3 regions of the Delftia sp. DT-2 genome follow, and region 2 is predicted to be linked to each of the others. Evidence: predicted binding sites of a transcription regulator. Region 2 holds the regulator's gene; each other region holds the start of a gene.

Region 1 (2,268 bases), on a different contig from region 2:
GTCAGGAAGGCCAGCATCATGGCGCTGATGTGGGCCGTGGTGCTGGCGAACAGGTAGTGCGAGAACACGAACACGCCCACCAGGATGGCCGCCACCGGCAGCCAGTCCAGGCCGCTGGCGACGATGGCGTTCTTCATGCCCACGGCAAACCAGGACACCACGCCCAGCTTGTTGAGCTGCTCGGCCAGCATGACCAGGGCGCCGAACCACACCAGCGTGTCCCAGGCGCTTTTCTCGGACAGCACGTCATCCCAGTCGATGGTGCCCGTGATGATCAGCACGAACAGGCCCAGGAAGGCGACCACCGTCGGGTCCAGCGTGAAGGCAGGCCCGAACAGCATCTGCGGCACGTTGGCCCACAGCAGCAGCATCAGGCCGAAGGTGCCCAGCATCACGCGCTCCTTGCCCGACAGCGGCCCCATGCGTGCCATCTCGCTGCGCGCGTACTCCACGGCATTGGGCGTGGCCTTGAGTTCGGGAGGCGACAGAAGGTAGATCACCAGCGGCATCAGCAGCAGGCACAGCAGGCCCGGCAGCAGCATGTACAGCGCCCAGGTGGTCCAGCTCAGGTGCAGGGCCTGGCCCGTGGCCTTGGCCACGAAGTCCACCACCAGCGGATTGGGCGCCGTGGCGGTCAGGAACATGGCCGAGGTGATGGGATTGGCGTGGTAGTTGACCAGGGCCAGATAGGTGCCCACCTTGCCCTGCGTACCCTTGGCCGGGTCCGACTCGAAGGCATTGGCGATGGACTTCATGATGGGGTGCACGATACCGCCGCCGCGCGCCGTGTTGCTGGGCGTGAACGGTGCCAGCACCAGCTCGCAGATCGCCAGGCCGTAGCCGATGCCGATGGTCCGCTTGCCCAGCAGCGCGATGAACATCAGTCCGATGCGGTTGCCCAGCCCCGTCTTCTTGAGGCCGCGCGAGATCAGGATGGCCACCACGATCAGCCAGATCAGCGGGCTGGAAAAGCTGCTCAGCGCATCGGTGACTGCGCCCTTGGACGAGCCAGACGTGACCTGGGACAGCGAGACGATCACGATGGCCATCAAGGCCATCACGCCAATGGGCATGACCTTGAGGATGATGGCCACGATGGTGGTCAGGAAAATGGCCACCAGCTGCCAGGCCTTGGGCGTCAGCCCCTCGGGCACGGGCACCAGCAGCAGCCCGAACAGCACGGCGGTGGCGATCAGCGCCGGCACCAGCCGGAACGGCACGGCCGACTTGAAGTAGCGGAACAGCGAGGCAATCTTCTCGAGCATGTGGATCCTTTGCGTTGCCGGAGCGGCGCCGAGAGAGCATGGCCTGCCGGGAGCAAAAGCCCACCAGCCTGCACGGGCACTGGCGGCCGCGCCGCATGACTGACATCATGATGCAGTGCAGCATGAGCCCGGCTTCCAGCGGGCGCCTGCGCCACCGAAGTTTGACAGGCATCAAGGCCGGGCCAGTAAACCTGGCGACCCAGGCCACCGAGCCCCGCTCACATGACAGCATCCCCAGACCGGGTGCCTTTCGCCCCGGTGTACCCATGCAGTGAAAAAAGGAGAAAAGCCGACATGCCAGCCAACCGATTCTTGCCCGAGGAATGGGAATGCCGGCTCCAGGAGATCGACCTGGAGATCGCCCGCCACGCCGTCATCTGCAAGATCCCGCTGCTGCAGGCCGGCGTGGTGGAGCGCGTGCTGGCCGATGACGCCAGCGTCTGCGGCGGCGACCACGAGGCCGCTTTCAAGACCCTGCGCGGCCTCTTGTACATGCATTACACCGAGCTGCTGCACATCAGCGAGGTGCTCAGCCCCGATGCCGCCCAGGAAATCGCCCACCGCGTGCGCCTGCGGCTGGGCCAGCGCATCGGCAACCAGCTGGGCGGCTGATGCCGGGCTGTCTGCCTGGCCTTTGCCCTGGCGCGAGGGCATGAAAAAAGGGCTACGACAACTGTCGTAGCCTTTTTCAATTTGGTTGCGCGAGAAGGATTTGAACCTCCGACCTTTGGGTTATGAGCCCAACGAGCTACCAGACTGCTCCATCGCGCGGTATTCCAAAATTATAGCAGATTATTCAGCTGCCTTGGCTTCGGCGGCGCCTTCTTCAGCGCGCTCGACCAGTTCCACGAAGGCCATGGGGGCGTTGTCGCCCACGCGGAAGCCCATCTTCAGGATACGGGTGTAGCCACCAGGACGCTTTGCGAAGCGGGGGCCCAGCTCGTTGAAGAGCTTGGTCACGCTGTCGCGGTCGCGCAGGCGGTCGAATGCCAGGCGGCGGTTG
Region 2 (2,268 bases):
ATCACCATCAACGAGCGTGCCGATGGCGTGCGCGAAGTGCCCAAGAGCCTGGCGCCCGCGGTCACCGGCCGCAACCACGCGGCCACGCCCGCGCAGGACCATCCCACGGACCGCTGAACGCAGGAAAATGCCGTGCACAAGGCCGCAGTCGCGGCCTTTTTTGTATGGTGGATGGCATCTCCAGCATGCGCGAGGGCCAAGGGTTTCCTACAGGCAGTGCAGGGTGCGCAGGGCTTGGCACGGTGCGCGGGCGGCGCGCACAATGAAAGCCACCCCTCGACAGCTCAAGGAGATCGCTGATGTTGGCCCAACGCTGGATGTGGATTGCCTGGCCGGCCTTTCTGGCCGCCGCCGTGATGGAGATGCTGGTATTCGCCTTCGTGGACCCGCTGGAGCTGCACTGGCTCGGCGACCTGGGCTGGTCGCGGCAGGGAATCTACACGCTGGCCTTCTTCGCCTTCTGGGGTGTGACCATGCTGTCCAGCCTCATGACCACCATGCTGGGACGCTCCACGCACGATCTCAACGACGGCGTGGTCTCCGAGCCGGACCCAAATCTGGCCATGCAGGGCCTGGGGCGCGATTGAACCTGCGTGCACTGCAATGGCAATGAACAAGGCCCGCGATCGCGGGCCCTGTTCATTGCCGGGGGGCGGGGTCTTGCGGCCTCACTGGCACTGCTGGCTGTTGACGATGCGCTTGAGCGCGTCCGTGTCCAGGATGCGCAGATGGCGCTGGCGCACCTCGATGATGTTTTCTTCGGCAAACTTCGAGAAGGTGCGGCTCACCGTCTCCAGCTTCAGGCCCAGGTAGCTGCCGATTTCCTCGCGCGTCATGCGCAGCACCAGTTCCGACTTGGAAAAGCCCCGGGCGTGCAGGCGCTGCACCAGGTTGAGCACGAAGGCGGCCAGGCGCTCCTCGGCACGCATGCTGCCCAGCAGCAGCATCACGCCATGCTCGCGCACGATCTCGCGGCTCATGACCTTGTGCACATGGTTTTGCAGGGCCGTGACCTCGCGCGACAGGTCCTCCAGCTTGTCGAAGGGCATGACGCAGACCTCGGCGTCTTCCAGCGCGACCGCATCGCAGGTGTGGTGGTCGTTGACGATGCCATCCAGGCCGATGATCTCGCCGGCCATCTGAAAGCCCGTGACCTGGTCGCGCCCGTCCTCGGTGGCCACGCAGGTCTTGAAGAAGCCCGTGCGGATGGCGTACAGCGAGGTGAAGGACTCACCGTTGCGAAACAGCAGGCCGCCGCGCTTGACCTTGCGGCGCGTGGCCACGATGTCGTCGATGCGCTGCATCTGCTCGGCATCCAGGCCCATGGGCATGCACAGCTCGCGCAGGTTGCAATTGGAACAGGATGCTTTGATGGTCTGAAGGTTCATGGAGTAAACATCAGCGGCGCAGCAGTGCGCCGGCGGTGACCTCGTGGATGGCGATGAGTTGGATCAAATTGTCGCAGCACTGCCGCGAACAACTCTTGATATGAGTCAAGGACGCGGCCAATGGGCTGCGGCACAGTGGACGACATTAGAGGAAAAAACCCATGACCGCTGTCACCCCAGAGCTGCTGCGTCGCTTCGACGTACCGGGGCCCCGATACACCTCGTTCCCCACGGCCGATCGTTTCGTGGAGGCTTTCGGTGCTGAAGACTATATCCTGGCACTTGAGCACCGCAAATCGAGTACCGCAGCGCGGGCCATGCCTTTGTCGCTGTATGTGCATGTGCCGTTCTGCGAGTCGCTGTGCTACTACTGCGCCTGCAACAAGATCGTGACGCGCCACCACGATCGCGCTGCCGTCTACCTGGACTACCTGGCGCGCGAGATGGCCTTGCACACGGCCCATTGCGGCAAGGGCCAGGCCGTCAGCCAGCTGCACCTGGGCGGCGGCACGCCCACCTTCTTCTCGGACGATGAGCTGCGCACGCTGATGGCCCTGCTGCGCGAGCATTTCAAGCTGGAGCCGGGCGGCGAATACTCCATCGAGGTCGATCCGCGCACCGTCAGCGTCGAACGCCTGGCCGTGCTCAAGGAACTGGGCTTCAACCGCCTGAGCTTCGGCGTGCAGGACTTCGACGAACAGGTGCAGATCGCCGTGCACCGCGTGCAGCCGGCCGAGCAGGTGTTCGCGCTGGTGGCGGCCGCACGGCAGCTGGGCTTTGCCTCCATCAACGTGGACCTGATCTACGGCCTGCCCAAGCAGACGCCCGAGTCCTTCGAGCGCACGCTGGCCCAGGTCAATGCGCTGCGGCCCGACCGCAT
Region 3 (2,268 bases), on a different contig from region 2:
TGCTGCACAGCCAGTCGCGCCACAGCGGGCCCCACAGGCGGAACTTGGTGAGAAGGCCCAGCACGCCGAGGCCGCCGAGCACCACGGCGATGAAGGTCACCAGCACGATGGGCTCATGCGCCATCGGGATGGAGTCCCAGGTGATGCGTCCCAGCAGCCAGTGGGCCTGTGCCGGGGAGGTATGTTCAGACATATCGAGTCTCTTAGGTCGTTTTGGAACGGGCGGCGGGCTGGCCGTCGTCCGCTTCCGCTATCTGCTTATTGCTGTGCGCTGGCGGCCGAGCCGTCGCGCTGGTCCAGGAAGGCCACGACGCGGTCGGCGTTTTGCACCGTGCACACATCCTGGGGCAGGTTCATGCCCACGGCCTTGAGATAGGCTTCGCCGCCCGCGGCATCGATGGCCATCATGTGGTGCATGCACATCTTGCCTTCCTCGACGCAGCGGTTGAGCACCTTGTCGTACAGGCCTTCGTCCACGGTGGCGAAGCGCTCGACCGGGTTGCGCTCGCTGGGCTTGACCAGATTCAGGTAGGTGTCGCGGTTCAGGGCCTTGCCTTCGGACTTGGCCTTGGCAACCCACTGCTCGAATTCCTCGTCGCTGAGGCCGTGGAACTTGAACGTCATGCCCGAGAAGCCGGCGCCGCTGTAGTGCGATGCCAGGCCGTGGAACACACCGGTCTTGTTGATCACTGCGTTCAGCTCGGTCTGCATGCCGGGCATGGCATAGATCATGCCGGCCAGGTCAGGCACGTAGAAGGCGTTCATCGTCGAGGTGGCGGTCAGCTTGAAGTGGATGGGACGATCCACGGGAGCGGCCAGCTCGTTGACGGTGGCGATGCCCTTTTCAGGGATGAAGAACAGCCACTTCCAGTCCATGGCCACGACCTGCACTTCCAGCGGCTTGACATCGGTGCTCAAGGGCTTGGAGGCCGAGACGCGGTCCAGCGGGCGGTAGGGGTCGAGCTTGTGGGTGCTGATCCAGGTGATGGCGCCCAGCGCGATGATGATCATCAGCGGCACGGACCAGATCACCAGCTCCAGCGTGGTGGAGTGGTGCCATTCGGGGTCGTAGTGGGCCTCGGTGTTCGACTGGCGGTATTTCCAGGCGAACAGCAGCGTGAGGATGATCACCGGGATGATGATGATCAGCATCAGCAAGGTGGCCGTGACCACCAGGTTGCCTTGCTGCGCGGCGATATCGCCGGCCGGGTTGAGCACGACGGCTTTGCTGCAGCCAGTGAGACTGGCTGTCAAAGCGGCCGCGGTGAGCCACGCAGGCCCACGGAGTTCCTTGATTTTTAGCATGCTAGGGGCGCAACAAGAGCGCGTTTACATAGAAACGCGGATTACAAGATCCGGGCAAATGTATTACGAAGTATAAATTTGTCCATTGGACATTTTGTCCAACGTCAAGGAGAAGCCGGGAACTTTCTGCTACCTGGCGGGGCAGGCAGCGGGGTCCCGGCGATCCGGAGGCCGCATTTTTCGGCCGCGCGCAGCAGGAAAAACACCAAGTCCGGTCGAGGTGAAACCGCCTTGCGCCAGATCAAGCGAGGGCGTAGAACGGAGCTGTCAGTGAGACGAGACAAGGAGCATCCATCTATGAGCGGCCTCGACACAACTGCAAGCTTCCCCAACGGAAGCTACGAAAGCAAGGAATCTCTGTCCCGCGCCGACACCCACGAAGATGTCACGCCCAACGAGATCGCCGTCGGCGTGATTCTGGGGCGATCCTCGGAGTACTTCGACTTCTTCGTGTTCGGCATCGCTTGCGTGCTGGTCTTCCCGGCACTGCTGTTCCCCTATCTTTCCAAGCTTGACGGCACGTTGATGTCGTTCGGCATCTTCGCGCTGGCCTTCGTGGCGCGGCCGTTGGGCACGGCGCTGTCCATGGCCGTGCAGCGGCGCTGGGGCCGGGCGACCAAGCTGACGCTGGCGCTCTTCCTGCTGGGCGTGTGTACGGTGGGCATGGCCTTCCTGCCCAGCTACCAGCAGGCGGGCGTGAACGCCATCATCGTGCTGGCGCTGCTGCGCATCGGCCAGGGCATTGCACTGGGCGGCTCCTGGGACGGACTGCCGTCGCTGCTGGCCATGTCGGCGCCCCAGAACCGGCGGGGCTGGTATTCGATGATCGGGCAGTTGGGTGCGCCGCTGGGCTTTGTGCTGGCGGCAGGCCTGTTTGCCTTCATCTATGCCCATGTGGATGCCGACGAGTTCCTCAGCTGGGGCTGGCGCTATCCCTTCTGCGTGGCCTTTGCCATCAACGTG

What was found. The regulator FNR, encoded in region 2, switches genes on or off when oxygen is low (the NO sensors DNR and NnrR bind a similar motif). The targets are predictions, from matches to a motif close to TTGATNNNNATCAA.
Region 1: the regulator FNR is predicted to act here: its motif matches at 1,427-1,440, upstream of PO605_RS04305 (DASS family sodium-coupled anion symporter).
Region 3: the regulator FNR is predicted to act here: its motif matches at 1,400-1,413, upstream of cyoA (ubiquinol oxidase subunit II).

What each region holds. Positions count from the first base shown of each region.
Region 1 covers NZ_JAQOTI010000002.1:398,475-400,742, forward strand. The annotation lists gene PO605_RS04305 (DASS family sodium-coupled anion symporter) at 1-1,265, opposite strand, end outside; gene PO605_RS04310 (hypothetical protein) at 1,560-1,877, shown strand; tRNA gene PO605_RS04315 (tRNA-Met) at 1,960-2,036, opposite strand; gene rplQ (50S ribosomal protein L17) at 2,058-2,268, opposite strand, start outside.
Region 2 covers NZ_JAQOTI010000004.1:395,320-397,587, reverse strand. The annotation lists gene PO605_RS09230 (FixH family protein) at 1-117, shown strand, start outside; gene PO605_RS09225 (hypothetical protein) at 300-587, shown strand; gene fnr (fumarate/nitrate reduction transcriptional regulator Fnr) at 669-1,388, opposite strand; gene hemN (oxygen-independent coproporphyrinogen III oxidase) at 1,550-2,268, shown strand, end outside.
Region 3 covers NZ_JAQOTI010000010.1:70,335-72,602, reverse strand. The annotation lists gene cyoB (cytochrome o ubiquinol oxidase subunit I) at 1-193, opposite strand, end outside; gene cyoA (ubiquinol oxidase subunit II) at 259-1,305, opposite strand; gene PO605_RS18980 (MFS transporter) at 1,603-2,268, shown strand, end outside.